4 regions of the Corynebacterium tardum genome follow, and region 1 is predicted to be linked to each of the others. Evidence: predicted binding sites of a transcription regulator. Region 1 holds the regulator's gene; each other region holds the start of a gene.
What was found. Region 1 encodes LexA, which represses DNA repair genes until DNA is damaged. Its sites were predicted from a motif close to CGAACANNTGTTCG; they were not measured.
Positions count from the first base shown of each region.

Region 2: ACLI1P_RS05855 (HNH endonuclease signature motif containing protein) is a predicted target of LexA. The motif match lies at 5,822-5,835, and genes of this name have one in related genera.
Region 3: ACLI1P_RS01670 (HNH endonuclease signature motif containing protein) is a predicted target of LexA. The motif match lies at 2,846-2,859, and genes of this name have one in related genera.
Region 4: ACLI1P_RS04865 (HNH endonuclease signature motif containing protein) is a predicted target of LexA. The motif match lies at 3,913-3,926, and genes of this name have one in related genera.

Region 1 covers NZ_CP177104.1:1,623,162-1,631,091, forward strand. Annotated here, with positions in the region: gene hrpA (ATP-dependent RNA helicase HrpA) at 1-531, shown strand, start outside; gene nrdR (transcriptional regulator NrdR) at 538-996, opposite strand; gene ACLI1P_RS07815 (hypothetical protein) at 1,117-1,296, opposite strand; gene lexA (transcriptional repressor LexA) at 1,816-2,535, shown strand; gene ACLI1P_RS07825 (DeoR/GlpR family DNA-binding transcription regulator) at 2,901-3,683, shown strand; gene ptsP (phosphoenolpyruvate--protein phosphotransferase) at 3,815-5,506, opposite strand; gene ACLI1P_RS07835 (1-phosphofructokinase family hexose kinase) at 5,733-6,704, shown strand; gene ACLI1P_RS07840 (fructose-specific PTS transporter subunit EIIC) at 6,729-7,930, shown strand, end outside.
Region 2 covers NZ_CP177104.1:1,212,834-1,220,763, reverse strand. Annotated here, with positions in the region: gene gatB (Asp-tRNA(Asn)/Glu-tRNA(Gln) amidotransferase subunit GatB) at 1-927, opposite strand, end outside; gene ACLI1P_RS05875 (aspartate:alanine exchanger family transporter) at 971-2,569, opposite strand; gene ACLI1P_RS05870 (6-phosphofructokinase) at 2,599-3,630, opposite strand; gene ACLI1P_RS05865 (DHA2 family efflux MFS transporter permease subunit) at 3,675-5,027, opposite strand; gene ACLI1P_RS05860 (hypothetical protein) at 5,076-5,399, shown strand; gene ACLI1P_RS05855 (HNH endonuclease signature motif containing protein) at 5,857-7,146, shown strand; gene gatA (Asp-tRNA(Asn)/Glu-tRNA(Gln) amidotransferase subunit GatA) at 7,255-7,930, opposite strand, start outside.
Region 3 covers NZ_CP177104.1:350,166-358,095, forward strand. Annotated here, with positions in the region: gene proC (pyrroline-5-carboxylate reductase) at 1-735, shown strand, start outside; gene ACLI1P_RS01660 (helix-turn-helix domain-containing protein) at 927-1,115, shown strand; gene ACLI1P_RS01665 (30S ribosomal protein bS22) at 1,349-1,450, shown strand; gene ACLI1P_RS01670 (HNH endonuclease signature motif containing protein) at 1,568-2,818, opposite strand; gene ACLI1P_RS01675 (LURP-one-related/scramblase family protein) at 2,974-3,555, shown strand; gene ACLI1P_RS01680 (HAD-IB family hydrolase) at 3,552-4,571, opposite strand; gene ACLI1P_RS01685 (glutaredoxin family protein) at 4,676-4,924, shown strand; gene ACLI1P_RS01690 (glutamyl-tRNA reductase) at 5,007-6,371, shown strand; gene hemC (hydroxymethylbilane synthase) at 6,372-7,259, shown strand; gene ACLI1P_RS01700 (uroporphyrinogen-III synthase) at 7,422-7,930, shown strand, end outside.
Region 4 covers NZ_CP177104.1:996,260-1,004,189, forward strand. Annotated here, with positions in the region: gene ACLI1P_RS04840 (septum formation initiator family protein) at 1-239, shown strand, start outside; gene ACLI1P_RS04845 (DUF501 domain-containing protein) at 273-821, shown strand; gene ACLI1P_RS04850 (exopolyphosphatase) at 849-1,802, shown strand; tRNA gene ACLI1P_RS04855 (tRNA-Leu) at 1,856-1,932, shown strand; gene ACLI1P_RS04860 (Bax inhibitor-1/YccA family membrane protein) at 2,872-3,702, shown strand; gene ACLI1P_RS04865 (HNH endonuclease signature motif containing protein) at 4,146-5,339, shown strand; gene ACLI1P_RS04870 (DUF3558 family protein) at 5,746-6,420, shown strand; gene ACLI1P_RS04875 (hypothetical protein) at 6,932-7,930, shown strand, end outside.

The sequences.
Region 1 (7,930 bases):
ATCATGATGGAAAAGGGCGGACCCGTCCGCACCCCGGCGGACTTTAAGGCCCTACTGAATCAGGTCAAGCCGGAAGTACCCGGGCGAGTGCGCCAAGCCGTCGTCGCTATTGCTCCCGGCTTAGCGGAATATTCCAATCTTTCCGCAGAGCTCAAGCACTGGGAGGGACCGGCGATTGATGACATCCGCAAGCAGCTAGACTTCCTACTGCCGCCACACGCCATTACGGTGCACGGAATGCAGCACCTGCGCCACCTGCCGCGGTACATTCAGGCCGCGCGAATCCGTTTGGAGGACATGAACCTCGATCCGGACCGCGATGCCGACCGCCAGGCTGATGTGGATGAGGCGAAGGCATACCTGGCCAACCGCCTCCGCTCCCTGCCTGCTGGCCGCGAAAAGTCCCGCGACGTCAAGGACATCTACTGGATGATTGAGGAGCTACGCGTTTCGCTCTTTGCTCAGCGCCTCGGTACCGCGCACGCAGTGTCGGTGCGCCGCATTCAAAAGGCCGCAGACAAGCTGCGCTAATCGCAGCTAGAAGCTATCGCGGTCCCGGCGGCGCATGAGGCGGATTTCTGATTCGAAATCGTCAGCGCTCTCAAAGGACTTGTACACCGAGGCAAAGCGCAGGTAGGCCACCTCGTCCAAGTCGCGCAGCGGCTCCAGAATGGCAAGGCCGATATCGTTGGCATTGACCTGGGAAGAGCCGTGGCTGCGAACGGTTTCCTCTACTTGCTGCGCCAGCTTCTTCAGCGAATCGTCGCTCACGTCGCGCCCCTGACAAGCGCGCTGCACGCCGCGAATGAGCTTGTCCCGGCTAAAAGGCTCCGCCAAGCCGTTGCGCTTGACGACGAGAAGAACAGCCTTCTCCACGGTGGTAAATCGACCCTTACATGACGCGCATTCGCGGCGCCGGCGGATAGAGGTTCCGCTGTCTACCACGCGCGAGTCGATGACTCGGGACTGTTCATTGTGGCAAAACGGGCAATACACGTTACGCGGCGTCCTTTCACTCAGGCCTCCTGGAAACCAAGCGGAGGCTTTCCATCCCCGACCGTTAGCCTACCGCCGCCCCGAACTGAAAGGCACACCGCTACCGCGTTCTCCGACAGGTTAGTGGGCGATGGATGCCGCCTCGATATCGGAGCTCGAGTGCACGGCCGGGGATGGTGCCGCCGGCGACTCAGTGTCGATGCTCAAACCGCCCCAGACAGTGCCAACGAATACCGCGGCCCCGAAGACCGCACCCAGAACATAGTTACCTACGTTCGATCCCTTAACAGTGGAATCCACCACGCCTTTTGGATGTCCACCACCGCGCGAGCGCGATTCACAGAGGCGGCTCTGTGTTCTATCGAGGGGACTCAACGTTCGAACATTGCGAGGTCCGAACGCTCGGCCGGCACCCCGACCACGCTCTCCCGCCGGATCCCACACCGCCGCCGGAGGCACAACTGCGGGTCGCGGGCTAGCAGAGGCTTCATTCGGGATGCGGTTGCGTGAGCTGGTATTCAGTACGATTGCCATGATTATTCCTTTGCGTTCTTTTCATCTAGCGGATGACGTTGCCTGCAGTGTATGCAACGCGGTTGACACACTCGAACATTCCACTCGCTAAACCGTTCGATCCTGTTCGTATGTTCGATTTATAACACCCTCTCGAATATTTGTCCACATCTGCGCGCCATTTCTCGAACATTTTTTCTTTCCGTGCTACAAAGGAAGACAGTGCCGCGCACTTCATAATCTTTTTAAGAAGCCCACTTAACGCCACTGTGAACGCAAGCTTTACCCCACCTTGAGGAGCCCATAATGTCCCGCAAACCCAAGAAGACCGAACAGCCCACTCTTGATTCCCTCTCTGCCCGCCAGCGCCGAATTCTGGAGGTCATCCATGACGCCGTGATGCTGCGCGGCTACCCACCCAGCATCCGTGAGATCGGTGATGCAACTGGGCTGCAATCGACGTCGTCGGTGGCATATCAGCTCAAGCAGTTGGAGGAGAAGGGCTTCTTGCGCCGCGACCCGAACAAGCCGCGCGCCGTGGATGTCCGCCACTTCCCCAACTCGGAAGACGCAAAGAAGCCCGGCCGCAAAACCTCCGCAGCCCAGGACTCCCCTGAGCCCACGTCTTCGGACGTACCCGAGGACGCCGCTCGCCCGACCTACATCCCAGTGGTGGGCCGCATTGCCGCCGGCTCCCCTATCACTGCAGAGGAGAACGTCGATGCCTACTTCCCCATGCCGGATGAGGTCGTGGGCAGCGGTGAGCTCTACATGCTGCAGGTCGTAGGGGACTCCATGCAGGATGCTGGCATCCTCAACGGTGACTGGGTCATTATCCGCTCCCAGTCGGTTGCGGAGGAAGGTGAGTTCGTTGCCGCCCTGCTGGACGATGAAGCAACGGTGAAGGAGTTCCACCGAGATTCCTCCGGCGTCTGGCTGCTCCCCCACAATGACGCATACGCTCCGATCAAGGGCGACGAGGCAGAGATTATGGGCAAGGTTGTCTCCGTGTTCCGCAAGCTCTAACACCTTCTCCCCTTTTTTGTCGCCCACCGCTTTCCCGCCCCAACCGCCTTCCTCCCATTCAGAACGGAAGGACGGGGCGGGACTTTTGTGTTTGTTTACCCCCTTGCGCGTGTAGATGCCCGATTTGCGCCCGATTAGCGTCCTAAATCACACATTCCCAAACGGGCAGGCCAATGGCTGTTTTCCACCAATCCTTAACGTTCTTGATGTGTGAATCTCTTTGTTTTGTTCCGTTTTACCCGCACTCAATGAAAGAATGGGGACATCACAGCAACACCCGTTGCACATTTTCATTAAGCCATCAATTCATCCCCCATGTTTCCCTGGCTTAGCGATGAACAATGGAGTCCCCCAAGGGAGAAACAATGTACGCAGAAGAACGCCGTCGCCAGATCGCGTCACTGACCGCCGTCGAAGGCCGTGTCAACGTCACCGAGCTCTCTGAGCGCTTCGATGTCACTGCAGAAACCATCCGCCGCGATCTTGCGGTACTGGACCGCGAAGGCGTAGTTCACCGCGTCCATGGTGGCGCCGTCGCCTCCCAGTCTTTCCAGACTGCCGAGTTCACTCTTGACACCCGCCAGCGTTCGGCTACCGGCGCCAAGATGGCCATCGCCCGAGCAGCCCTTGATCAGCTTCCCGAAGACGGCAGCATCTTCCTCGACGCCGGCACCACGACCAACGCACTGGCAGATCTCATCGGACAGCGTTTCTCTGCCGGACAGTTCAACATCGTGTCCAACAGCCTCCCCATCGCACTGTCGCTTGCCAGCAACGGTGTGTCTGACGTGCAGCTGCTCGGCGGCACAGTGCGTGCCATTACTCAGGCGGTCGTTGGCGATACTGCGTTGCGCACCATGGCGCTGATGCGCGCCGACGTCGCATTCATCGGCACCAACGCACTCACCATCGACCATGGCTTGTCCACGGCAGACTCACAAGAGGCCGCTATCAAGGCCGCCTTTGTCACCAACGCCCACAAGGTCGTCGTGCTGTGTGACTCCTCCAAGCTGGGCAACGACTACCTCGTCAGCTTCGCGTCCCTGGCGGACATTGATGTGGTTATTACTGACGCCGCCGCCCCGACTTCCTTCCTCGACGCACTGCGCGCCAATGACGTCGAGGTCGTCCTCGCCGGGGATAAGTAGTTTCCCCGAAAACCACAACAGCGACCGCTCCGGAAGGTAATCCGGCGGTCGCTCTTGTTCTATCTAGCGCCTGTGCAGCCAAGCGCCGCTGCAGCAAGTGAGCTCGCTCAGCGGCGCTATTCGTTGGAGTCCTAGGCCTGGAATTCTTCCAGCAGGGCGATGACCGCGGTCCGGGCATCGGACGGACCCTCAGCATTGATGGCAGCGTCTGCCATCTTCTGGCACTGCTCCAGGGTGAGATCGGCCAGCTGGGCACCGACGCCGGCGACGGCGGTCGACGCAGCCGACAGCGAGTTCACGCCCAGGCCGGTGAGCACGCAAGCCAGCATCGGATCGGCCGCAGCCTCGCCACACACGCCGACCATGACGTCGTTGTCACGGCCCACCATGCAGGTGTGCTGGATGAGGCGCAGTACGGCCGGCTGCCACGGGTCGGTAAGGTATGCTAGCTGCGGGGACAGGCGGTCAGCCGCCATGGTGTACTGGGTCAGGTCGTTGGTACCGATGGACACGAAGTCCAGGTGCGGCATGATGGTATCCGCCATCAGCGCAGCAGCCGGAACCTCAATCATTGCACCGGCGGTCAAGCCACGCTCGCGGCACAGACCCGCGAACCACTTAGCCTCGACGGCGGTAGCAACCATCGGAGCCATAACCCAGGTGGTCGCCTTCTCGTCGCGCTCAGCTGCTGCCTGAGCAATAGCGTCGAGCTGACGGGTCAGCAGCGCCTCGTTGTCGCGGGCCACGCGCAGGCCGCGGACACCGAGGGCCGGGTTCTCCTCAGAATCCAGGGTGGCATAAGAAATCGGCTTGTCCGAGCCAGCGTCCAGGGTACGGACGACGACCTTGGACTCCGGGAAGGCGTTGAACACCTTGCTGTAGATGCGCGCCTGCTCGTCAACAGTCGGCTCCTCGCTAGCGGAAAGGAAGGACAGTTCTGTGCGGTACAGGCCGATACCTTCGGCCTGGGAGTCCGAAGCGATGCGGGCGGCGTTGCCGTCGGCCACATTGGCCAGCAGTTGCACGCGGTGACCGTCCTTGGTGTGGGCGGGGCCGCGCCACTGCGCCACGCGGGCAGCCTTCTCGCGGTACTCCTCCACTGCCTTCAGGGACTCCGCGCGGTCAGCGCCGAGGGAGACGGTGCCCATGGAACCATCGACGAAGACCTGCGTGCCGGCCTCAATGGAGCGTAGGTCAGCACCCACGGCCACGATGCACGGAATGTCGAGCTGACGGGCGATGATGGCGGTGTGGCTGGTCGGACCACCTATCTCAGTAACCAGCGCCTTAATGTGCGCGGTGTCCAGGGTGGCGGTATCAGCCGGTGCCAGGTCGTCCGCGAAGAGAACGGCCTCACCAGAGACCATGGGCAGGCCAGGCTCCTGCTCGCCACGCAACTGCGCGATGACACGGTCACGCACGTCTTTCAGGTCCGTGGTGCGCTCTGCCATGACGCCGCCGGCGGCCTCAAACATGGTGACAAACTTGTCAGTAGCGCCGACGACGGCATACTCGGCGTTCTTGCCGCCACGGATGCCCTTGCGGACAGCCTTGTGCCAGCCACGATCCTTCACCATGCCGGCGGTCGCCCCCAGCACTTCTGCGGCCTGGCCATCGGCTCCAGCGGCACGCTGTTCCAAACGCGCTGCGACGATGTCCACCGCTTCCAAGAAGCGGTCGTACTCGGCATCGCGCTTATCCTCGGCGATGGTCTTTCCGGCGGAGGGCAGCTCCGGGCGAGGCCGTACCCACACGGCTTCGGCGTACGCAACGCCGGCTACAACGCCAGTTCCTTTAACGGTGGATTGGGACACGTTTTCCATGACACAGTTCCTTACGGAGACGAATTTTTTCTCTTTACAAGATCATCACAAATTTTCCGAAAATGCAACGAAAACCACAGTGATTCGATTGACAATCGGACACAATCGGGCAACAATCAACACCGACGAACCCTCGAGCTGATGTATGTCTAGTTCGACCGCGCCGGCTCCCGCCGGGCGAGTTTGCCACCACTATACGCACACCGGAAAGGGACGATTCACCAGTATGATCCTCACCTTAACCCCGAATCCCAGTATTGACGCCACGATCTCTCTGCACGAGGAAATCGAGCTCGGTGCCGTTCACCGCGCCGAGTCGGTCTCCCAGGTTGCCGGAGGCAAGGGCGTCAATGTAACCCACGCGGTAGCCCTTGCCGGCGTCGATACGCTGGCGCTCGTGCCAGCCCGTGAAGATGATCACTTCCTCTCCCTTACCGCCGTGGATTCCATCCCAGTGGAGGCGATCCCCATGGACGGAACCATCCGCATCAACACCACGTTGACAGAGCCGGATGGCCGGACCACCAAGCTCAACGGCCCTGGCCCCGTGCTCAGCACGGATACCCAGCGCGCTGTGCTAGACGCAGTGGCCGCACACGCGCCGAAGGCCGAGTGGCTCGTCATGGCGGGTTCCCTGCCCAAGGGTGTGCCCACCGAGTGGTACACCCAGCTCGTAGCCGCTGCTCGCGCGGCGAACCCAGAACTGCACATCGCCGTCGATACCTCCGACGCTCCGATGGTGGCCCTCGGCGAGGGCCTCAGCACCGCCGCCCCTGACCTCATCAAGCCGAACGGGCTCGAGTTGGGGCAGCTGGCAGGAGTCGACGGCCAGGCGCTGGAAAAGGCTGCCGAAGGTGGCGACTACAGCGGTGTGGTCGAGGCCGCCCGTGTCGTCGTCAAGCGCGGCATCCCCGAGGTCCTCGTCACCCTCGGCGGCGCCGGTGCCGTTCTGGTGACGGCGGACGAAGCGTGGGTGGCTACCCCGCCGCCGACTACCGTGAAGTCCACCGTGGGCGCTGGCGATTCGTCGCTGTCCGGCTACATTCTGGCACGGCGTACTGGGGCATCCTACGCGGACTCCCTGCGCCAGGCGGTGGCCTATGGTTCAGCCGCGGCATCCCTGCCTGGGACCCAGATTCCGACCCCCCAACAACTCGATATCGATCACACCGCTGTTTCGGCGGTATCCAACCTCTAATCTTCGTTAGGAGTGCCCAACACCATGGCATCCGATCTCATTACCACCGATCTCGTGGCGCTCGACGCCGATTTCGGTAACAGTATTGAATCAGTCATCACCAACCTGGCCACGCTGGTCCACGACACCGGCCGCGCCACCTCCGTTGACGAGCTCGCAGCACCGGCCATTGCCCGCGAGGCCAAGGCCGGCACCGGCGTTCCTGGCGGAGTGGCTATCCCGCACTGCCGTTCTGCCGCAGTCACGGAGCCGACGTTGGCCTTTGCTCGTCTGTCTCGGGGCGTAGACTTCTCCGGCCCCGACGGCGACGCATACTTGGTCTTCCTCATCGCAGCCCCCGAGGGCGGCGGCAAGGCCCACCTCAAGATCCTGTCCAAGCTGGCCCGCGCGCTGGTGAAGAAGGACTTCCTCGAGGCTCTGCGCAACGCGCAGACCAAGGAAGAGATTGTGAAGCTGGTCCTCGGCGTGGTCAACGCGGAGAAGCCGAAGAAGGCTCCGGCCGCTGCCGCTGCGCCCGCTGGCGCCGCCGCTGCACCGGCGAGCGCTGCCAGCGAGTCCAGCAACAAGACCAACAAGACGCGCATCGTGGCCGTTACGGCCTGCCCGACGGGTATCGCACACACCTACATGGCTGCCGACGCGTTGACGCAGACCGCTGAGGAGCGCAACGACGTCGACCTCACCGTGGAGACCCAGGGCTCGTCGAACAACACCTCGGTCTCACCGGAGACCATCGCGGCTGCCGACGCCGTCATTTTCGCCACCGACGTCGGAGTCCGCGACCGCGAGCGCTTTGCGGGCAAGCCGGTCATCGAGTCCGGTGTTAAGCGCGCCATCAACGAGCCGGGCGTGATGATCGACGAGGCCATCGCCGCCTCCAAGAACCCGAACGCACACAAGGTCTCCGGCACCGCCGGCGCGTCCTCCTCCACTGCGAAGGAAGAAGGCGAGGGCCTGGGCTGGGGCAAGCGCATCCAGCAGGCCATCATGACCGGTGTGTCCTACATGGTGCCGTTCGTCGCCGCCGGCGGCCTCCTGCTGGCCCTGGGCTTCCTGCTGGGCGGCTACGACGTGGCCAACGGCTGGCAGGCCATCACCACGGACTACTCGCTGACTAACCTGCCGGGCCACGACGTGGTGGTCGACGGCGTGACCACGACCTTCAAGCACTCTGGCCTCGGCCTTTACCTCGGTGCGGTCCTCTTCGCCACCGGTCAGGCTGCGAT
Region 2 (7,930 bases), 410 kb from region 1:
GACAATCACCGGCGGCAGGTCCGGGTCGTTGAAGTAGCGGTAGTCCTCCGCAGTCTCCTTCGGGCGGCCCTTCGAGGTGGTGCCGTCGGTCTCCTGATAGTGGCGGGTTTCCTGATCGATCGCGCCGCCGTCGACAAGCACCTGCGCCTGACGCTGCATCTCAAAGCGCACCGCCTGCTCCACCGAGCGCAGCGAGTTGATGTTCTTCGTCTCGGTGCGGGTGCCGAACTCCTCCTGGCCCACCGGGCGCAGCGACAGGTTGGAGTCCACACGCATCGAGCCCTGGTCCATGCGGGCATCGGACACGCCGAGCGCCGCCACCAGCTCACGCAGCGCGGACACGTACGCGCGGGCGACCTCCGGGGCACGCTCGCCGGCGCCGTTGATCGGCTTGGTCACGATCTCAATCAGCGGGATGCCAGCGCGGTTGCAGTCCACCAGCGAGGAGGTTGCGCCGTGGATGCGGCCGTCGGCGCCACCCAGGTGGGTCAGCTTGCCGGTGTCCTCCTCCATGTGCGCGCGCTCGATCTCCACGCGCCACTCAGTACCGTCATCGAGGACCACGTCCAGGTAGCCGTCGTAAGCAATCGGCTCGTCGTACTGGGAGATCTGGTAGTTCTTCGGCTGATCCGGGTAGAAGTAGTTCTTACGGGCAAAGCGCGAGGACTCCGCGATGGAGCAATTCAGCGCCAAGCCGATGCGAATTGCGCCCTCGACGCCCTTCGAATTCACCACCGGCAGCGCGCCCGGCAGGCCCAGGGACACCGGGTCCACGTTGGAGTTCGGGGCTGCGTTGAAGTTCGTGGGCGAGGTGGAGAACATCTTGGTCTCCGTATTGAGCTCCACGTGGACTTCCATGCCCATCACCGGATCAAACTTTTCCAGGACCTCGTCGTAGTCCATCAGGTCATACATCGCAGCAGTCATGGGTGCCATCTTAGTATGCGCGCACTCCCCCGCGCTCATACGGCTAGCCCAGCAGCGTGATGCCGTGGGTGATGAGAATCTTTACAATCATGGCCGCCGGATACACCATGGCATAGCCCAGCGCCACGCGCTGATCCGTGTTCGTCCGGTTATTAGCAAACGCCAGCACGGCCGGTTGCGTCTGCGCGCCTGCCAGGGCCCCGGCAGTCTTCGTCGCCCCCACCCGCAGCACGCGGCGCAGGACCACTGCGAATCCCGCGGCCACCACAGTGGTGATCAACGCGCCCAAAACCAGAATCTTCCACCAGGAACCGCCGCTAAAGGCCCCCGCGATTTCACCGCCAGCGTTGGTGCCCGCCTGGGCAAGGAACAAGAGCAGCCCCAGCTCCGCTAGCACCGTGTTCGCCGAGTGCGGAAGCGCGGTCACCGTCGAGCCAATGCGCCCGATACGCGCCATCACCAGCGCCACGATGAGCACGCCGGCAGCCGCGCCTAGGTTAAAGGAGCTTCCGCCCGGCAGCGGGATATCAATGTGCCCCACAAAGATGCCCACGGCGAGCCCCAAGCCCAACGACACCGGATTAATGTCGGTCAATCCCTGTGAGGAATCCCCCAAGAAGGTCGAGATTTCCCGCAGCGCCCGCTGGGTGCCCACCACCCGCACGCGGTCGCCGAGTTCCACCACGTGTTCTGGAATCGCCACCTGGTCGTTATCGGCGCGCCGAACGCGCGAGATACGCGCCCCCCAGCGATCCGCCAGCTGATTATTCAGCTCCGCGATGGTCTTCCCCGCCAACTCGTGCTCGGAGATGGTAATGCGGCGGAAATCTAGGTCGTGGCGATCGTCATTCAGAATCTGCGGCGATTCCCTGCCAGCACTCCCCAAGATGTTATCGAGGTCCTCGGGCGCGCCCACCAAGGTGACCACATCGCCCGGGTGCAGCACGTCGAAGTACTTCGGAATGGTCAGCTCATTGCTGCCCACGCGGCGCAGGCGCGTGACCTGCACCTCACCGTTGCCAATACTGTCGATTTCCGCGATCGAGATTTCCCGCATCACCTGCATATGCTGCCGCGTGACGGGTGACATGATGTCGTCGTCATTGCCGGCGTCGCGCAGCACCAGCACCGTCGCCGCCAACATCCCGATGACACCGAAAAGGTAGGACACCGCGTACCCCACGGTGGCCGCGCCTGGATCGCCCGTGCTTTCCGACGCCGCCGCCAACGCCGGCGTATTCGTCACCGCACCGGCAAACGTGCCAGCAATCGTGGCATTGCTCAGGTCGAAGACGTACCTTCCCACGCCAAAGGCCAACCCCGCCGCCACGAGAAAGACCCCGATCATTGAGAGGACCGGCCCTGTGGCCGTTTTGAGCGACTTAAAGAACGCCACGCCCGAGTTGTTACCAATACCGAAGGCGAAGAGAACCAACCCCAAGGTCCCCAAAATCGGCGGCACGGAGGCTTCCACCCCCGCTGCCTGCGCGGCGGCCGAAAAAGCGATCCCCAAAAAGAGCACCGCCGCGGCACCCAAACTGATGCCGCGAGACTTGACGCTGCCCAGCGCCATACCAATGCCAATGAGCAGGAACACCAACAAGATGGGCTGCTCGGCGAAAAACGCCATCACGTTCGTCATGACTAGTGCGGTGCCCAACGGAGGGCTATTTAGCCAAAGAGCGCCTGCGCATTGGAGTAGCGCTTAGCCGGGACAACCTTGAGCTTGCCCACGGCATCTTCCAGCGGGACAAGGTCGATGTTCTCGCCGTGCAGTGCTACACACATGCCGGATTGGCCGTTGTGGGCCGCGCGAGCCGCGTGGGTGCCGTAGCGGGTAGCCAGAACGCGGTCGTACGCGGTCGGCGTGCCACCACGCTGGATGTGACCCAAGACCGTCGTGCGCACGTCGTAGCCCGTGCGCTTCTTAATCTCGTCACCGATGACTTGGCCAATGCCATTGAAGGTCTGGTGGCCAAACTGGTCCACACCGCCCTCTTCGAAGTCCATGGTGCCTTCCTTGGGCAGCGCGCCCTCGGCCACACAGACGATTCCGTACTTCTCACCCATCTGGAAGCGGCGCTCCATCGCCTTCGTGATATCGGCGATATCGAACGGCACCTCGGGGATAACGGTGTAGTGAGCGCCGCCAGCCATGCCTGCATGCAGGGCGATCCAGCCCACGTGGCGGCCCATGACCTCCACGATGAGAATGCGGTTGTGAGACTCTGCGGTGGTGTGGAGACGATCAATCGCGTCGGTTGCCACAGAAACGGCGGTATCGAAGCCGAAGGTGTAGTCGGTGGCGTTGACGTCATTATCAATAGTCTTCGGCACACCAATAACCGGAATACCGTTGTCAGACAGCCACTTAGCGCCCTTCAGGGTGCCTTCGCCGCCGATAGCGATGAGCGCATCCACGCCGGCGTCAGCCATGTTGGCCTTGATAGTGTCCAGGCCCGCCTTGAACTTGTCCGGGTGCAGGCGTCCGGTACCCAGGATGGTGCCGCCGCGCAGCAGAATGCGGTCGATCTCTGCATCGTCGTAGAGGTCCCGGCGGCGGTCCTCCATGAGGCCAACCCAGCCGTCCTCATAGCCGACAACCGTATCGCCGAACTCGTTGGATGCGGTACGAACGACCGCGCGGATAACAGCATTCAGACCGGGGCAATCACCACCGGATGTCAGTACAGCAAGACGCATGCTTTCTAATCTACCCCCTTGCCATCCGGCCCGCAGTGAGCGGATCAGCCGTGGAGCGTGTCGGTGAAGAATAGGGATGCGCACAACCCCACGGCCAGCGCCGCAATGATGACGAACAAGGAGCTAGCCACCCCCGCCGCCTGCAGAGCCGCCGAAACTGCAGCTACACCAATCACCGATCCCACCTGCCGTGAGGTGTTGTACACACCGGAGGCAGCCCCCATGAGTTCTGGCGGAGTATCCCGCATCGTGGTTGCCGCATTGGAGCCCCAAATGAACGACTGTCCCGCTCCTAGTGCGGCGCACGGCAGCGCCAGCCACCACCCTGAAGTGTCACTCAGCATTAATGCCCACACCCCAATGAAAGTGGCGAGCAGGATTCCGAATCCAATAAGCGCGAGACGCCGCGGATCGAGTTTGTCTGCCAGGATTCCAGCCAGTGGTGAAATGCACAGCGATACCAACGCCATCGGGGTGACGACCAGTCCGGCATCCCCTGCCGACAATCCTCGGTCGTCCTGCAGCCACAGCATCATGGGAATCATCATCGATGCCGCCATAAAGCCCATCGCCACGATAGCCACCGACCCGACCGAATAGTTTCGGTCCCTAAAGAGCACCAGGGGGACCAGCGGTTCCCGATTGCGTTCCTGCAGCTTAACGAACACCAACAGTCCCACGACGCCGCCGACTAGAAGGGCCCAAATCCACCACGGCCAGCCAGTCTCCGGGCCTTGCTGGACCGCGAAGACCAAGCACGTTAGGGCCAGGAAGGAGACGCCAGCGGAGGCATAGTCGATTCGCCTGCCGGACGTCGGCAACGCTGGCACCCAGCGCGCTGCCAAGACGATGGCGAGGATAACGAACGGAACATGTACCCAGAACACGGCATGCCACCCGAAAGCGCCTACTACGAAGCCGCCCACGAGCGGGCCCGCCAGCGTGGCCACCGACCCCACAATTCCCCATACGCCCAGGGCACGACCGCGCCGCGACCGGGGAAAAATTCGGTTAATCACAGCCATGGATTGCGGCATTTGAATTGACGCACCGAGGCCTTGCAGCGCACGCGCCGCGATGAGAAGCTCCACGTTCGGAGCCAGCGCACAGCAAACGGCACCGACGCCAAACAGCCCCACACCCAGCTGAAACATCTGCATTTGGCCATAGATATCCCCCAGCCTGCCTGTGTACAACAAGGGTACTACGACTGCGAGCAGATACACGGCGGATACCCACATCACCTGGTTGACCCCGGCATCGAAGTACCGCTGGATGCCGGGCAGCGCAACCGCAATCATCGACTGGTCAAGCAAGGACACGAAGAACCCGAGAGACAGCGCTGCCATTGCCCGCCAGGCGTTACTCTCCGGTGGAAGCACGGTGGGTATATTCATGCAGCGAAGTCTAGCCACCGCCTCGGACACGGGCCTAGACTGGTCCGCATGGGAATGATTGACATTAAGAAACCGCAGGACGTCTCCACCGCCACCACCGTAACCTTGGGGCTCATCGGCGGGTGGATTACCGCTAAGGAAACAGGAATCCGCCCACTGGGTGGCGTGATCCTCGCTGCCGCCGGAGTGTGGGCCGGCCGCAGCTGGTGGGCTAAGACTACTCCCGCCACCACCGCGGGCTTGGCCGCCTTGTACACGGGCGCGTTTGGCCTCTCCCACCCGCTGGCCAAGAAGATCGGGGCATGGCCGGCCGTCCTTACCGTGACCGCAGCATCCGCCGGCGCTGCCTACGCGCTTTCCGACGCCAAGTAGATCCACATAAATAGAACGCCCAGCGTGTGCCGAATAATAGGGGCGGCACTCGCGGGCGTTCTATCTGTCTCTCTCACAGTGTGATCCGCACCCAGCAGATGCAATCACTAAGTTGATTCTAACCTAACGCTTTCCTTCTGTAAAGCCTTGTGGAAATATTTTTTAATGCCAGGTTTTCGCAGCATAGACACCGTTTAGTAGACGCCAATTTACACAGCCCGCCCGGCACCCCAACTGTTTAACGCATGAAATTTTGCGAAACTCTACCCCCACCCTCCAATTCTTCGCGAAGACATACGCCCAGCTCGACAGAGTCGCACACCTGACCTAAAGTGAAGCTTGACACCCCCACCGCGACACTGATTCCCTGCAAATACACGCAGAGTATGGCCATTTTCACCCCGTGCCACTAGTCTAGGGATAGAACATCATTTCGACTATGCCACCCGGGGGATTCATGAGCACGACCACTCGCCCACCAACTTCTCAGCACTTAAAGTTTTTCGCCCACGCCAACCCTTCCAATCCACTTGCCCAAGCCCGCGCTGCAGTCCGACGCGCCGACTACGATTGCTGGCGTCAAGCACAGCCAGATCTGGATGCCGATATTGACACGGTGGCGCTTAGCCTCGTGAACGCATGGGGCCTCAAGGAGGCTTACATCAAATCTGGACTGCGAGCACTCAATCGGCTCGATAGCCTGCCTAAACTTAAGCAGCTCCAGGAAACCCACTACCTCCTCGATATGGCCGGGCTCATCGCTATAGACGGGCCGATGCAAGCCTTAGCGGGGCCCGACGTGGACACGCTCGCGCTTATCGACGACTTGTTGGTGGACTACTTCACCGCTGACCAGCCACATCAAGTCTTCCCCACCGTGGACAAGATTCGCCGTCGCATGCGCGACATCTGCCGCTCTCTGGACGACACTATTGCCTATCGGGATACGAGACCGAAAGACAGCTATGCCTTCTCCAGCAACGGAACGAAGGCCTGGATTGAGCTTGGCGTCGATGAGGACACTGGCATCAAGCTCGACGCCTTCATCCGGAAGACCGCATCTACGCACGGAATCTCCATTACGGATGCCATGAAGAAGCTTCTCTCCGGAGAAATCACACCGCCTGCCACGGTCATCCTCCACACCTATCGCGCTACGGACGTGGAGGGAGCACCCACCTTCATCGAAAATCATGGGTGGCGCTCCGCCCCGATGCCGCATACCCGCATCCGCGATCTTTTCGACGATGTAGAGCCTGCACAAGGCTATGTCTGTCCGGAAGTCATGCGCAAAATAGTCGAAGGCAGGGACGGCACCTGCCGCGTTGGCGGCTGTAATAAACCCGCCTACCACTCCCAAATGGACCACCGGCACAACTATTCCGAGGGAGGCGCCACCCATCCTTCTAACTTGGGTTCGCTCTGCCAGGGCCACCACAACATGAAGACAGACGGTCGCCTGCACTATCTCATCGACCCCTATACCGGGGACATCGTCTGGCTTTTCGACGACGGTACGTGGACCATCACTCAGCCCGAAGGACCCCTAGCACCAAAGATGCAACGGTGGGCGCAGACCGTAGGCCAGCACATTACCAACCGCCGCACGTTTGTCCGCGAACAAGCACAGAAGCTCAAAGAAGAAATCGACGAATACAACGCCAAGCAGAAAGCAAAAGCCAAAGAAAAAGAAAGGAAAGAAGCGGAGGCGAAGGGCGATGACCTCCCCGACGACATCCCCTTCTAAACGGCGGCGTCGAAATAAACGACGCCACCTCCCTTCCCACAACGCGAAAGTCCTCCACGGCTCCGAAGAACCGGGAGGACAGTCGTGGGTTCAGTGCCCTTGGGCTGGCTACTTGCGGCCTGCCTCGTAGGCTGCGCCCACCTTGTACAGGCGATCGTCCTTAAAGGCAGGTGCCATGATCTGCAGGCCAGTCGGAAGGTTGGAGTCCGATGCCAGACCGGACGGTACCGACATGCCACACAGACCCGCGAGGTTGAGCGGCAACGTGCACAGGTCGAAGTTGTACATCGCCATCGGGTCTTCAACCTTCTCGCCCAACTTAAAGGCCGTAGTAGGAGTCGTTGGGGAGACCAAGACGTCGGCCTGCTCAAAGGCGCGCTCGAAATCTTGAGCAATGAGGGTACGCACGCGCTGGGCCTGCAGGTAGTACGCGTCGTAGTAGCCGACGGACAATGCGTAGGTACCGAGCATGATGCGGCGCTTGACCTCGGGGCCAAAGCCAGCCGCACGCGAAAGGGACATGACCTCTTCCGCCGAGTGGGAGCCATCGTCGCCGACGCGCAGGCCGTAGCGCATGCCGTCGAAGCGAGCCAGGTTGGAGGACACCTCACACGGCATGATGAGGTAGTACGCGGCGAGGGCGTCGTCGAAGTGCGGGCAATCAACCTCAACGGTCTCGGCGCCCTGAGACTTCAGCTGCTCAACGGCCTCGTGATAAGCCTCCATAACGCCCGGCTGCCAGCCGTCACGCTCAAACTGCTTGATGAGACCGACCTTGACGCCG
Region 3 (7,930 bases), 1.3 Mb from region 1:
CTGGTGAACGCGGGCTACGAGCCCGCTGACATCGTGGTGACCAACCGCCGCTCGGAACGCGGCGAGCAGCTGCACGGCACGTATGGGGTGAGTGTCACCAGCGATAACGCCGCGGCTATCGACGGCGCCGAGTACATCTTCGCCTGCGTCAAGCCCTACGCTATCGTCGAGCTGCTGGAAGGCCTCGACATTCCCCAGGACGCCGTCGTGGTGTCCATGGCCGCGGGCCTGACCCTCGAAACCTTGGAGAAGGCCGCGGGCGACGGCGTCCCTGTCGTCCGCGTCATGCCGAATACGCCCATGCTGGTGGGCAAGGGCATGTGCACGTGTGCGGGTGGTGAGCACGTGAGTGAGGAGCAGCTCGGGGGCGTCGTCAAGCTGCTTGAGGCCGTCGGTGAGGTTGCCGTCATTGAGGAGAAGCACATCGACGCCGCCACCGCCCTGGCCGGCTCCGCGCCCGCGTACTACTTCCTGGTGACGGAGGCGCTGATCGACGCCGGCGTCCAGCTCGGCCTCACCCGCGACGTCGCCGAAAAACTGGCCACCCGCACCGCCCAGGGCGCGGGCACAATGATGGCGGAATCGGGCAAGGACCCCGTCGCCTTGCGTGCCGGCGTGACCTCCCCGGGCGGTACCACCGCGGCGGCCCTCCGCGAGCTGGAGGAGTCGGGCCTGCGCGGCGCCTTCTTCCGCGCCGCCGAGGCATGCGCTCAGCGCGCACAGGAGCTGGCGTAGGGGATCGTGAAAATCCTGTGACACCAGTTGCCCGGCGGGTTTATGGGGAAGGGGGTTGCGGCAGGGGAAAAAATTGGCACTTGGGTCGCATTAGTCACAGGTTTCACGCTAAGCTGGCAGGAGCGCGTGCGTGATAGTCCTGTGGGAGGGGAAGCCTACAGCGCGTCACGTGCTGAAGGGTTAACTAAAATATGGCTAACGAAGATAAGGGAACTTTCCTGACCATCGCTGAAGTTGCGGAGATCATGCGAGTCTCCAAGATGACGGTGTACAGGTTGGTTCATGCAGGTGACATGCCGGCAGTACGCGTGGGGCGTTCCTTCCGCGTGCACGAGTCCGCCGTCAAGGAATACCTTGAGGCATCGGTCTACGGCGCTTAACGTTCACCATTTTTAAGCAGCGCCCACCCCTGTGGATTCCTACAGTCCACGGCGGTGGGCGCTGTTTTGGTGCTGTAGGGCCAGCTGGGTAAGATGATGGGCATTCGTGTCGGCACAGGTACGCCTGCGTCTCCCCGCTGTGCGGGGCCGCATCGAGTGCACCGTGCGGTTTCATTCCAGGCGTTGCCGGCCGGTTTGAGTACGTACTAATACCGAAAGTGAGGAAACCTGTCATGGGTTCTGTTATCAAGAAGCGCCGCAAGCGCATGTCCAAGAAGAAGCACCGCAAGATGCTGCGCCGCACCCGCGTTCAGCGTCGTAAGCTGGGCAAGTAAAGCTCCGGCACTCGCTCTCCCCGTTCGGTCCTTTATGAGGATTGTGGCGGGGAGTTCGTCGTTTTAAACGACGGGGCTGTCGTCTTCCTTTCTCGTCGTTTTAAACGACGGCGCGGGCTAGAACGGGATGTCCTCCGTGTCCTCCGTGGAGTTGTCCTGCGGAGTGCTGGGCTCGGGGGTGCGGGCGTCCTCGTCGAGTTCCTTCTTGAGCTGCTGTGCCTTGTCATGCGCGCGCTTCTGGTCGGCGGTGATCTTCTGTGCCACGGTCTGCGCCCAGCGCTTAGTCTTCGGGGCCAGGGGACCGGAGGGCTCGGTCATGGCCCAGGTGCCGTCCTCGAAGAGCCAGACGACGTCCCCGGTGATGGGGTCCATGATGTAGTGCGCCCGGCCGTCGGTCTTCATGTTGTGGTGGTGCTGGCACAGACTGGCAAGGTTGCGCGGATGCGTCGGCCCGCCCTCGGCGTAATTGATGCGGTGATCCATCTGGCACTGCCAGGCGGGGCGAGTGCACCCCAGCGCCCGGCAGGTGCCGTCGCGGCCCTCCACGAACTTGCGGATGAGCTCTGAGGCCACGTAGCTGTCTGACTCCAGGGGCTCAGCGGAGAGGTCGCGCGTGCGGGTCGCGGGCAGGTCGGCGGCGGTCCACTCGTGGCCTTGGACAAAGGTGGGCGCATTCGGGATGTCAGTGGCCTGGTAGGTGTGCAGGATGACGGTGGCGGAGGGCTGGATTGCCCCGGAGATGAGCTTCTTGAGCGCCTCCGGGGTGGAGATGTTGTGCTCCTTGGCGGCGTCCTTGATGAATTGGTGCAGGATGATGCCGGTGGCGCTGTCGGTGGTGAGCTCCAGGCTGGCGCGCTCGCCGGTTTCCGTCATGGTGTAGGTGTCCTTCGGGCGGGTGTCACGAAAGGCCACGGTTTTGTCGATGACCCGGCAGATGTCGCGCACCTTCCGGCCAATCTGGGCAGGCGTGGGGAAGTTCTGGTTCGGCCGGGTGGGGGTGAGGAAGTCCACCAGGGCGGCGTCGATAAACGCGAGCTTGTCCGCGGCCAGCGTGCCCAGCTTGGTCAGCGCGCGGTCGATGGCCAGCAGGGCGCGCATGTCGAGCAGGTACAGGGTCTCCTGCAGGTTCTTGAGCCCCGGCAGCTGCGTGAGGCGGTGGAGGGCAGCGCAGCTTTCCATGATGACTTTCGGCCCGAGGCCCAGCTTGGCGACGAGCCGCTGACACGCAACATCAAAATCTTCATCTAACGGTGGCAGGGCGGATATCCACGAGCGATAGTCCGCGCGGCGGGCGGCGGTGCGCTCGGTGGCGATGGCACAGTTGGGGTTCATGTGGGAAAAGTAGGTGGTCTCGGTGGCGGTAGTCATGCGGTATCTCCCTGGGTAGTTTTGGATGGAACACACGTTCTACCGTGACTATATAACCCGCCTCGGACATGTACCCTGAGCTGCGCAAAGGGCGATTTGGGGAGTGAGGTTAAGCGGGCACCACGCGAGCGGAAATTTCCGTATTATGGCGCACTATGGTGCCTAAGCTATTGACCACGAATAATCTCGTCATTTCCCAGACCAAGTCCTTCATGCAGGATCAGTTCCTCATCGCCGACGAACAAGGCGTGCCCGTGGGAACCATCGTGCAATCAGCCAGCCTGAAGGACATGTTCTTTAAGGCCTCCCGCAGTCTGGAGGTCGCGTTCACCGATGATCAGGGAAACCCGCAGCAGCCACTCATGGTGATTTCGGATCCGCCGAACCTGGTGCGGGATACCTATGAGGTGCACCTGCCGGGCGTCGAGAAGCCCATGGCGGTGGTGACCAAGCACTTTGCCCTGTTGAAGACTCGGCTGACCATGGAGATGGAGGGCTTTGCCGATATCGACATTGAGGGCGATTTCTGGGACTGGAACATTACCATTACCAGCCAGGGGCAGCCGCTGGCGCAGGTGCGCAACCAGTTCAGTGGTGTGGGCCGCTACCTGACCGGCAAGAACACCTATCACCTGTCCATTGCGGAGGGGCTCGACCCGCAGCAGCACGCCGGGCTGATTGGCGCGGTGATGTGCATGGATATGCTGCGCACCAAGGCGCAACAGAGCGACGGCTAGCGGCGGTGGGCCATGCGCCAGCCGCCGTAGGAGAAGAGGGCGGTGGCTAGCGCCGGGAGGCCGTACGTGCGCACGGCCTTGCGTACGGAGCGGTAGTCCCGGATGAGCCAGCCGTTCTCCTCCGCGATGTCCCGCAGCTTGGCATCCGGGTTGATGGCCACCGGGGTGCCCACCATGGACAACATGGGGACGTCGTTTGCGCTATCGGAATACGCCGTGCAGCGCTCCAAGTCGAGGTTTTCCAGGGTGGCCAACGCCGCCACCGCATGCATCTTGCCGGAGCCGTGCAGGATATCGCCCACGAGGCGGCCGGTGAAACGGCCGTCTTTGACCTCGGCCACCGTGCCGAGAGCTCCCGTGAACCCGAAGCGCTGCGCCAGGATCTGCGCCAGCTGCACCGGGGTGGCGGTGACGAGCCAGACCTGCTGGCCGGCGTCGAGGTGCATCTGTGCCAGCTGCTTGGTGCCCGGGTAAGCCTTGTGCGCCATGGACTGGTCCACGATCTCTTCGCACAGGGCGACCATCTCCGCCACCGAGCGGCCCTTGACAAACTCGAGGGCCTGGACGCGCCCGGAGGCGACGTCTTCGGCGTTTTCTGAGCCGGATACCCGGAACTTCAGCTGCTTCCAGGCAATGGGAAGAATCTCCGAGAGGCTGAAATAACGTCGGCGCGCCAGGCCGAAGGCGAAGGACACCAGGGAGGAGCCTTGGACCAGGGTGTTGTCGACGTCGAAAAACGCGGCCGTGCCGGGGTCCTGGGGGATGTCCGGGTCGGGCGCGGTGATGCTGCGCGCGCCGGCGGATTCGAAGGAGCCCTCCACGGACTCGAGGCCGGAGGAGAAGGAATCTAGGGAGATACCGAAGAGCTGTTCCACCGCTGCGGCTGCCGACGCCTCACCGGCCGCCCGCTGATGATCCTCACCGAGAGGAGCGAAGGCTTGCTGCTCGAGGAAATTGCGGAGGTTGCCCCTGCTCGCGGTCCAGTTGGCCAGGAACTCACGCGGGGAGTTGGGCATACCGGGAGGGATGGGGAGGGACACGCATTCAGCTTTCAACGGGACGGAAGACTAACGTGTCCATAGTAAACCGTTGCCTATATTTCTTCTGAATAAGGAGACCCATGTCTTCCCAGCCTCACACCGTTGAGCTCATGGTGCGCACGACCTGCGGATCCTGCGAGCGGGTGCGCCAGCAGATCGAGCCCGTGGTGGCGCAGGCGGGCTGCGAGCTTAGCGTGCGCACGGTGGATGAGGACCGGGAGCTGGCCATGGAATACGGCGACCGCGTGCCGGTTGTGGTGATTGACGGCGAGGAGTTTTCCTGCTGGGAAGTGGACAACGCGGAGCTGGCGGAGGCGCTGTCGGCGTAGTTTCGGAAAGCGTCGCCAAGCTGCTAGCCTTTTGGTTGATTTGGGTCATCCAAAGGGATGATCGAGGGCTGGAGGGTAGTGCATGAGTGTGCTCGTCGTGGGCATGTCGCATCAGTCGGCGCCGGTGGCGCTGTTGGAGAAGCTGAGCATGGATGAGTCCGTCCAGCACTCCGCCTGCGGCGCCATGGTCCAGGCGGGGTCGCTGTCGGAGGCCATGATTATCTCCACGTGTAACCGCATGGAGGTCTACACCGTCACCAACTCCTTCCACGCCGGCGTCCACGACGTCGTCCGCGTGCTGACGGAGATCTCCGGGGTGGCGGAGGATGAGCTGCGCACCTACCTGTACGTGCGCTACGCCGACGCCGCCGCGGAGCACCTCATGACGGTGACCTCGGGATTGGACTCCATGGTGGTGGGGGAGCAGCAGATTATCGGCCAGGTGCGCAGCGCCTACCAGTCCGCCTCCGAGCAGGGCACGGTGGGCCCGCGCATCCACGCCCTGGCGCAGTCCGCGCTGCGCACCGGAAAGCGCGTGCACTCCGAGACCGATATTGATGAGGCCGGTGCCTCCATGGTCTCCTTCGCCTTCGACCAGGCGCTGCAGCGCATGGGGACCGAACAGCTGGACGGCAAGCGGGTGCTCATCCTGGGCGCAGGCGCGATGGCGTCCCTGGCGGCGACCCATGCCGGGCGCCTCGGCGCCGACTTGGTCATTGCGAACCGCACCACCGCCCGCGCGCAGCGCCTGGCGGAGCACGCCCACGAGGCCGGCGTGCACGCGGACGTCGTGGAATTTAGCGACCGCGCCCAGGCGCTGCACTCCGTGGACATGGCCATCTCCGCCACCGGCGCGCAGGACTTCACCATCACGGCCGCCGACGTTGAGCGCTATCACGTGGCGGGCCGCGCGCTCATGCTGGTGGATCTGTCCCTGCCCCGGGATATCGACGATGCGACCGCGGAGCTGGAGGGCGTGGAGCTGGTCAATGTCGAGCGCCTGAGCAAGTCCCTCGACGCCGCCGCGACAGACCTTGCCGCCGGCAGCAGCCCCCACGCGCAGGCGCGCCGCATCGTGACGGAGGAGCTGGAGGCCTACGCCTCCGCCCAGCGCGTGCGCGACGTGGTGCCGGCGGTCTCGGCCCTGCGCCAGCGCGCGGCGGACCTCGTGCAGTGCGAGGTCGCCCGCCTGGAGCAGAAGCACCCGGAGCTGGATGAGCGCCAGATGGGGGACGTCAACCGCGCGCTGAAGCGGGTGGCGGATAAGCTGCTCCACGAGCCCACGGTCCGCGCCAAGCAGCTCGCCGCCAGCTCGGGCAGCGTGAGCCACGAGACCGCGCTGCAGGAGCTCTTTGGGCTGCAGCTGGAGGGCAGCGGGGTGGCGGTGGATGTCGCCGAGCTTCCCGACGCCGCCCAGATGCAGGCCGCACAAAAGAAGGAGTCGTAAATGCTGAAGATTGGCACCCGTGGATCCCTGCTGGCAACGACGCAGTCGGGCCACGTGCAGGAGTGGCTGAAGTCCGCCGGTTATGAGGCGGAGCTGCACATCGTGACCACGCACGGCGACGTCAACATGGCGCCCGTCGAGCGCATCGGCGTCGGTGTGTTCACCCAGGCTTTGCGCGAGGCCGTGGCAGGCGGGGAGTGCGACATTGCCGTGCACTCGTTCAAGGACCTTCCCACGGCCGCCGATCCGCGCTTTGACCTGGTGGTTCCGCAGCGCCAGGACGCGCGGGAGGCGCTCGTTGCCCGGGACGGGCTGACGCTTCAGGAGCTGCCGGAGGGCGCGCGCGTGGGTACCTCCGCCCCGCGTCGAATTAGCCAGCTCAAGGCCCTGCGCCCGGACCTGGACATTCGCCCCCTGCGCGGCAACATCGATACCCGCATGGGCAAGGTCACCGGCGGCGAGCTCGACGCGGTTCTGCTGGCCTACGCCGGCCTGGTCCGCGCCAACTATGCCGACCGTGCCACCGAGGTCTTCGATCCGGAGGTCTTCATGCCCGCACCGGCGCAGGGTGCTCTGGCCATTGAGGCAGTCAAGGCAACCCCGGCAGCGGAGGCGATTGCCCAGTTGGCAGATAACACCGCCACCGCCGCAGCCCAGGCGGAGCGCACCGTGCTCTCCCGCCTGGAGGCTGGCTGCACCGCGCCCGTGGCGGCGACCTCCCACTGGGAAGGTGAGCAGCTGGTGGTCCGCGGCGGCGTCTTCGCGCTGGATGGTTCGCGTCAGCTCACCGCGCAGGCGGCTGGAATGGCGGTCCAGGCGCAGGAGCTGGGGCGTGCCGTCTCGGAGGAGCTCTTCGCGCAGGGGGCGGCCGACCTGCTGGATAACTGATTTTTGGTTTCGCGCCTTATCCTTTAGTGTGTACCTAGCACACAATCATTGACGTCAATGATTTAGCCCCCCTTAATCCCTTTCTGAGGGGGCTTTTCCCTGTCCGTGCGCCCACCATTGAAGGATGGGGCGCTTCGAGACCACAGACTAGAAAAGAACCTTATGAGCAATGCCGTGCCGGATACGCAGTCGCCTGATCTGGGCAGAGTCGTCTTCGTCGGTGCCGGCCCAGGCAATCCTGACTTGTTGACCGTGCGCGCCCGCGAGGTTCTGGAGGCATCCGCCATCGCTATCGCGGACGCCGGCGTGTCCCAGGGGGTGCGCGATTTCGTGGCGCGGCAGGTGCCGGTGCCGCAGGAGCTTCTCGACGCCGCCGAGGAAGAATACGAGCGCATCTGCGCCGCCGCCAAGGAGGCCGGGGCGCGTCGCAAGCCGCCGCGTCCTGCCCCGCCGACGGCGGCGGTGTTTGAGGAACCTGAGGGGGACGTCGTCAAGCAACTGCGTGAAGCGCTTGAGCGCGCCGAGGGTCGCGACGTCATCCGCTTGGTCACGGGCAACCCGCTCAACCGCGAGTCCATCAAGGCGGAGATTTCTGCCGTGGCGAACGCCGGCATGGAATTCCAGGTGGTGCCGGGCATGTCCCTGCCGTCGACGGTGCCGTCCTTTGCCGG
Region 4 (7,930 bases), 630 kb from region 1:
AGCAGGAGGCGCGCCGCCGTTTCGGCGTGATGGATGAGGGCGAGATCGCCTACCGCATCATGGACCCGCGCATGGACTCCGGCGACACCGTGACGTCGGACCACCGCGAAGAGACGGACGACCGAGACTGGTATGCGGTCCTGTGGGATTCTGTTGCCGACCCAGACGAGCAGGTCGAGCCGCCGGAGACGTCGATGAAGCTGCCCACGGAGCCGACGGCGGAACAACCAGCTGAATAGGTCAAGCCCTTCCCGTCGTGTCACAATGGTTCCATGACCGTGACTGATGCAGACCTTGACGTCGTCCGCGAGCAATTGGGCCGCACCCCACGCGGCGTCGTGGACATTGCCTACCGCACCCCGGACGGTGCCCCCGCGGTGATTAAGACCGCGCCCAAGCTTCCCGACGGCACCCCGTTCCCCACGTTGTACTACCTCACCGACCCGCGTCTGACGGCGGAGGCTTCCCGCCTCGAGGTCGCGCACGTGATGAAGTGGATGGAAAAGCGGTTAGGGGAGGATGAATCTTTGGCCGCAGACTATCGTGCCGCACACGAGCACTACCTGGCCGTACGCAACGACATGGAAGACTTGGGCACCGAGTTCTCCGGGGGAGGGATGCCGGAGCGCGTGAAGTGCTTGCACGTGCTCATTGCGTACGCGCTGGCTGAAGGCCCGGGCCGGGTTCGCTTCGGCGCCGAGGCCGTCGCCATGGCAGCGGAGCACGGTAACCTGCGGGGCAGCGCCATTCCGGAAGACTGGCCCACCGTGGAGGACCTGGGCATCGACATGTCTCAGTTCGACTTTTCCAACGCCGGCTAAGAAGCGGCACTACAGAAAGGCTCATAGATGACTCGTGTTGCAGCTGTCGACTGTGGAACCAACTCCATCCGCCTCCTGATTAGTGAAATCCAGGAGGACGGCAAGATCCGCGATATTTCTCGCACCATGGAAATCGTCCGTCTGGGCCAAGGCGTCGACGCCACTGGTGAATTAGCCCCCGATGCGCTGGAGCGCACCCGTGTGGCCTTGGAGGGTTATGTCAAGCAGATGAAGTTCGAGAAGGTTCAGCGCGTGCGCATGGTGGCCACCTCCGCTACGCGCGATGCGAAGAACCACCGCGAGTTCTTCGACATGACCTCGGAGCTGCTGGGTCAGGTCCAGCAGGGCGCCCGCGCGGAGGTCATTTCCGGTGAGGAGGAGGCGTTACTGTCCTTTACCGGCGCAGTGGCGGACCTGAGCTCCGAGAAAGGCCCTTATTGCGTCATTGACTTGGGTGGCGGGTCCACCGAGTTCGTCGTCGGTACCATCGACGGCGACATCTTGGGCTCTCACTCCGCCCAGATGGGCTGCGTGCGGCTGACCGAACGCATCATGCGCAGCGACCCGCCCACCGAGGCGGAGATTGAGATCGCCACAGACTACGTGGCGGAGCGCATGGCGGATGTGGAAAAGATCGTCCCCATTGATAAGGCGGTCACGTTCGTTGGCTGCGCCGGCACGTTTACCACACTTTCCGCGCTGGCCCAGGGGATGGAGCGCTACGACGCCGACTCCATCCACGGCTCCGAGCTGCGTTTTGACGCTTTGCGCGTGCTCACCCGGCAGCTCATCGGTATGTCGTCGGATGAGCGGGCCCTCAATCCGGTGATTCACCCCGGCCGCGCCGACGTCATCGGTGGTGGGAGCGTAGCCGTCGAGGGCATCATGAGCATGATTGAGCGCAACAGTGATGCCCGTTCCTTCTTCATCAGTGAGAAGGATATTCTGGATGGCATTATCGCCGGCCTTGCGGCTGGCTGACCCTATTGTCAGGTTCCTGGCCACGGTGCCCTAAGATAGTAGGGCGCCGCTTGGCCCCTATAGCCCAATCGGCAGAGGCAGTCGACTTAAAATCGATTCAGTGTGGGTTCGAGTCCCACTGGGGGCACCATCGCTCCAGCTCAGGGCGTACTGGAAGTGTTCAGTAAACGCCCTGGAAACGTGTCGGTACCGTTCCGGAGATGTTTCGGCACCCGTCGACGGACGCACACGATCGGCGCTTACCTCGAGTGACATGAGCGCACACACAAGCATCTATTCGAAGGTCGGCGACTAGCCCGCCCGCGGGAAGATATCGAAGACCAAGGTCTCACATTCGACCTTCAGACGGTCCTGTTGCGCCGCCGCATGCTGGGCTAGCGATGGAGGCCTGTTCAACGTCGGCCGAGGAGGCGTCGTCAAGCACTGCCTCCTCTGATGCCGCAGAACTCTCTACGGAGACCTCCGGTCCCTAACCAGGAGTGGAAGCAACGGCCCCGACGTCCTCGAGAAAAGTGGCATCGAACGTCGTGACCTCACCCGCTCCATAGCCGGAAATGGCACTGCAATTCCGAAGGTCAGTACTCCACGTATTCCTACGGTGTTACCGACCAAACCTGGCTGCTACGAAGGCCGATGGCCGCACATCCACTTCGAGGTGTTTAGCTTCAATAAAGTCATCTCCGATGCCACCACCAATGTGCTGACCTCACAGATCGCCCTGCCAGAATAGGTGGCGCAGGAAGTGTACAAGGATTCGCACTACGTGGACTCCGCGGACAATCTGGCTGGCGTCTCTTTGAGCAGCGACATGGTGTTCTCCTACGGCTGGGATATGCAGTTGCCGCCCATGACTGGAGACGCCTCCCGCGGCTACACCTTTAGCATCGACGTCAGGGGGGGAGCCGCCTGCAGGGCCGCCGCCGACGGAGCGCTAAGAAAAAACTGCTTTCTTTGGAATTTGTGGGAACTTCCTTGGAGCACAAGGCGTTAACACTTGTGAGACCATGATTACGACGGCCCGCGCGCGGGCCGAAAATGTACAAAGACTGTGAAAGGAATCGGGATTCACGTGCGTTCAAGCAACCCCGTCATGAGTTCCCTCACCTCCAATCAGAACAACGGCCAGGTTCAGGGCAACAACCCCTTCGGCCAGGCTGGCAGCCCTTTTGGACAGGCCGATAACCCATTCGCTGAGCAGGGCCGTTCCTCGGAGCGTCCGCTGACTGTTGATGATGTGGTGACTAAGACCGGCATCACCCTCGGCGTCATCATTGTGATGGCCGTGCTGAACTTCGCTATCGGTACCTTGATTAACCCCGGAGTCGCCATGCTTCTCACTCTGGTGGGTGCAATCGGTGGCTTTGTCACGGTTCTGGTATCGACCTTTGGCAAGAAGTACGGCTCCGCCGCTGTCACTCTGATTTACGCGGTGTTCGAGGGCCTCTTCGTGGGCGGCTTCTCCTTGATGTTTGCCGGCGTGGCCTTCGGTAACTCCGATGGCATGGCGATTATTGGCCAGGCCATCATGGGTACGGTCGGCGTATTTATCGGCATGCTCATGGTCTACAAGACCGGTGCGGTGAAGGTTACCCCGAAGTTCAACAAGATTATGTTCGGCCTCATCGCCGGTGTCGCCATTATGGCGCTGGGTAACTTCCTGCTGGCCATCTTCTTTGGCATGAGCCCGCTGCGCGATGGTGGCATCCTGTCCATCATCTTCTCCCTGGTCTGCATCGTGCTCGCGGCCCTGTCCTTCATGACTGACTTTGACCAGGCTGACCGCCTGATCCGTCAGGGTGCTCCGGCTAAGTACGCTTGGGGCGTGGCCCTTGGCCTGGCCGTGACCCTGGTGTGGCTGTACACCGAAATTCTGCGGTTCCTGAGCTACTTCAGGGACTAGGATTCGCTCTTGTAGCGACACTTAAGTAGAGCCCGCTCTTTCTCCTACTTTGTGGGAGGGGAGCGGGCTTTCGCTGTGTGGGGCGTGCTGAAGGGGGCTGGCGCGAGTGTCCTCTCGGAGGCTCGACTGTGATACTGGACACGTTTTGACGGCATCGCGGGATATAATCCGCCGTTTATAAATCCAGTTGGGAAAAGTGTGTTTCAAGTTCGAATGTGTATTTGGTCTAGGGGGCCTGTCGAGGGCGTGAAAAATATACCTCTGGTGCATGTCCGGGTTGATGTTTAAACTCGAGGGTAGAAAATCTGTTCTACTCTCCATTTGGGAGACTCCGACTTCAAGGGGGTGTCACGATTGTGGCAACGTCAACGACAGCGGTAGACCCACCGCCTTACTTCTCACATTCGAATCCGCGGGATCCTGTCTGCACGGCAGGGATAGCCATGCGTCGGGTGGAGTACGAATTCTGGAGTTCGGTTGTGCCAGTGCTTGACGACGACGCCGACGTTGCCTTTAGTCGCATCGCCGGCAAGACGGGGAAGACACAAAGTCAGGTAGCGCGTAATGTCTTGGCGATATTTCGGCTCGGGGAGCTGCCGAAAGTCAAAGCGCTGCAGGACGCGGGGTTCATCCTAGACATGCAAGCCTTGGTGGCTATCGACCAAGTGCTGGCGAAGTTGGGGAAGGTTGAGGGGGATATTCTGGAGCAGATCGATAACCTGCTAGCGGCTTATCTGACGCCTACCAAGCCGAACCAGGTGTTCCCGACTGTGGGAAAGATTCGCCGTCGTCTGCGGGATATTTGCCAGGCGCTTGACCCGACCATTGCCTTCTATAATCCCCAGAAAAAAGATGCGTACCGGTGCACGGTAAGTGGCAGCAGAGCCTACATTGAACTTGACGTGGAAGCCGCTCACGGGGTGGTGTTGCACGAGATTGTGGCGCAGGTGGCTAAGGAGCATCAGGTAACACTCGCCGAAGCGCTCGTGCTTCTGATTTCGGGCTCGGTCACACCGGAGGCCGGGAAGGTGGTCATCTATTCCTATCGTGCGTCTGACGTTGAGAATGGCCCTACGTACGTGCAGGGCCATGGGTGGATGATTGGAGATATCCCCGCCAAGCGAGAGCGGCACCGAGACTTTAGCGAAGCACCGAAGGAAACAGCAGGGTACGGTCCGTCCGAGGACGTGCGAAAATACGTTGAAGGACGGGATTTAACCTGTCGTGCTCCTACCTGTGACCAGCCGGCCTACCTGTCGCAATTGGATCATCGGATCAACTACCGGGATGGTGGAAAGACGCATCCATCGAACATGGTGGCCCTATGCCAGCACCACCACAATATGAAAACTGACGGCCGCGCGTTCTATATCTTGGACCCGGACACCGGTGATGTGGTGTGGCTGTTCGAGGACGGAACGTGGCTTATTACCGAGGCTGAAGGGCCCTTGGCACCGAAGGCAAAGCGCTGGGCACAGACCGTGGGTCAGCTCATTACTGCGAACCGTACGAAGGCTCACGAACGGGCTCAGGCTCTCAAGGAGGAGTTTGAGCAGGAGGCGGCGAAGCCAAGTGCGAAGGGTGGCGTCGACGGCGGCTACGGCGGAAAGGGGTGCGACGAAGACATTCCGTTCTGACCCACTAGGTGCTGACGAACTTGCAGGGCCGATCTGTAATTTACCGGGGAAGTTTGTGGGCGAATTGGCTTCAAAGTTGACGGTGGTAAATTTGCAAAACCCCAGGATACAGCTTTACAAGCTTGTAATTTCGGGTGTACCCATGAAGTTTTTTTCACCGAAATTTGGAAAAATTTTCCCAATCTGCATCCAGTCGGTGCACAGGGTCTAACCAGCGAGTATTTAAAATATTTCTAACAGAGAGTTCTTATATGTGAGGATGCGTGAAATTTCGATTGCATCGAGGTGTCAAAAATTGGCGCGACAAGCCGTGAAGTTTCGTGCATTCTTGTTGCAGAAGCCACTGGCGGAGTCACACTCCAAGAGCTGGTTTCGAGAAGTTGGTGAAATGTATTGAAGGGAAACCATGAAGCGAATCGGGGGCCTGGTGCTGGGAGCCGTGGCTTGCACAGGGGTGCTAGCGAGCTGCGCGCTGCCAGGTGGCCTGGGTGCTCGCGTTCATGGTGGTGAATCCGGGGGACTTCATGATTTCGCCGACGGGCAAAGCGGCGGTGGCTCAGCGGACTCGGGGGTCGCTGATGTCACCGCCACGACCGTGGAGGAGTCGGACGCTGCGGCTGACGACGCCGACACAGGCAGAGGGGTGCTGCCGCCTTTGGGCACATTTGACCGCACTGTACCGGGGTTTCGGGTCTTTGACCCGTGTAGTGAGATACCGAGCGAGGTGCTTGCCGAATTGGGGTTGGAGCCAAACTCTGAGCCCGAGAGGGAGAGTGGCTATCGCTCGTGTCATTTTTCGACGAAGTACTCACAGACGGGTCAGGCTGATGTACTGATTGCATCGGACCACGAGAGTATTGAGACCGTAAAGAATGGGGACCCTATTATTTTTAGAGGGCTGAAAGGGGAACAGGAAGAAATTCTCGTTATCGAGGATACTTTCATCAGAGATGTCAGCTGTACTTCATATGTTGAAACAAAAAGGGGGATGGTTTCGTTGTCGTGGACTGAGTTGAGCCGCGATGTGTCAATGAATGAACGTTGCCAAGCTTCTCTCGACTTATTAAAGGCACTCATTTAGTGAGGAATTTAAGATGATCATAAACGGAAAATCTATTGCGCAAGAAGTATCTAACATTGTTAATTTGGGACGTCGGGTGGGTAGTTCCTCAGCAAAGGCTTTTTCCCCGCTAGACGGCGGATACTCACCAGTCGCGGGGCTCAGCGAGGTGGGTACGATTCACCAAAGGGTGCTCGCCACTGACCCTGGCTCAGCGCGGAATTCGCTAGAGCGCTTTCGGGAACAGGTGGCGTGGCTGGGGGATACGCTGCAAAGGGAGCTTGCGGGGTTAGAAGCGCAGGATGAGCTCAATAGTCGGGGGTTGGACGTAGCAGACGCCGGGGGAGGCGGGGGACAAGAATCAATGCCAATCATGAACCAGCCGGACCCTGGATACAGCCCCTTTGGGTTTGTGGTGCCGGTGGTGCAGCCGGGGACCAACATGGTGAAACTGGCGGTTGACTTAACGAACACCAATTACTGGCATGTGTCTTCGGCGAAGGCACGGTGGAATGAGCTGAGCGCCGAGGTGATGGATATTGTTGCGGGGCTCCAGGAGTCTGCAACGGCGCTCGAATCTGACAATGACAGTGAGACGACGACTCGGGCGGCGCAGAAGATTAGGGAAGTCGCACAGGCGGGCACGCACTTCATTGCGAATTCGCAGGTGATGCAGGGAAAGCTGTTTGGCTTCCATTCGCACCTTATCGGCGCGCAGGCGAAGGCGTGGGCGATGGCGCTGGAGATCACGGCAATTCCAGAGCCCGCGGTGCGAACTGCAGCCGAGCAGGCGGCGCTGGCCCATATGCAGGCTATGTTGCAAAGGGGTGCGATTGCTGCGATGCCCTATCAGCATGCGCTTATGGAGTCGGCACCACCGAGCGGCGGCGGTGACGCCAGCGCGGAGTTTGGCGCGGTGGCTGGCGACGGCACCCGTTTCACAACTGACGGCGTGATGTGGCCGCGGGAAATCCAAGAAGCAATGAAGAGTGGCCAGATGGGGCCCGGTTCCTTTGATGTGGCGAATGGCCAAATTCAGGGGCTGCACAAGCTGGGGATGAGTGCAGAAGACATTGCCCAATTCCACGCGGATCTGCGCAACCAAGGGCGTGCGCTGCTGAGTGAACTGGGGTTTGGGGATGAGCTGGCGCCAATCGACGCCTCGTCGCTCAGCACAACCAGCGCCACTGCGGGAACATTGTCGCCCGGGCCGATGAACGGGGTCGCGGGGTCGGTGGCGGGAGGTGCAACGTCTATGGGTGCGGTGGGAACGCCGAGTGCGGCCGGACTTTCAGACGGGGCCGGGGTAATCGGGAGGGGTGCAGGGCGCTTGCCTGGCGGCACAGTGAATGCACCTGCACACCCGGCAGCCAATCCGACGACGGCTGCGGCCGGAGTGGGCGGTGGTGCAGCGGCTGCGGGTGCTTCCGCCGGTACTGGTACTCACCCCATCGTCGGCGGCTTGCCCGGTGCTGCGGCTGGTGGTACGGGGCAGAAAGAAGGAAAGGCGTCGTCAAGCACGGGCTCTGGT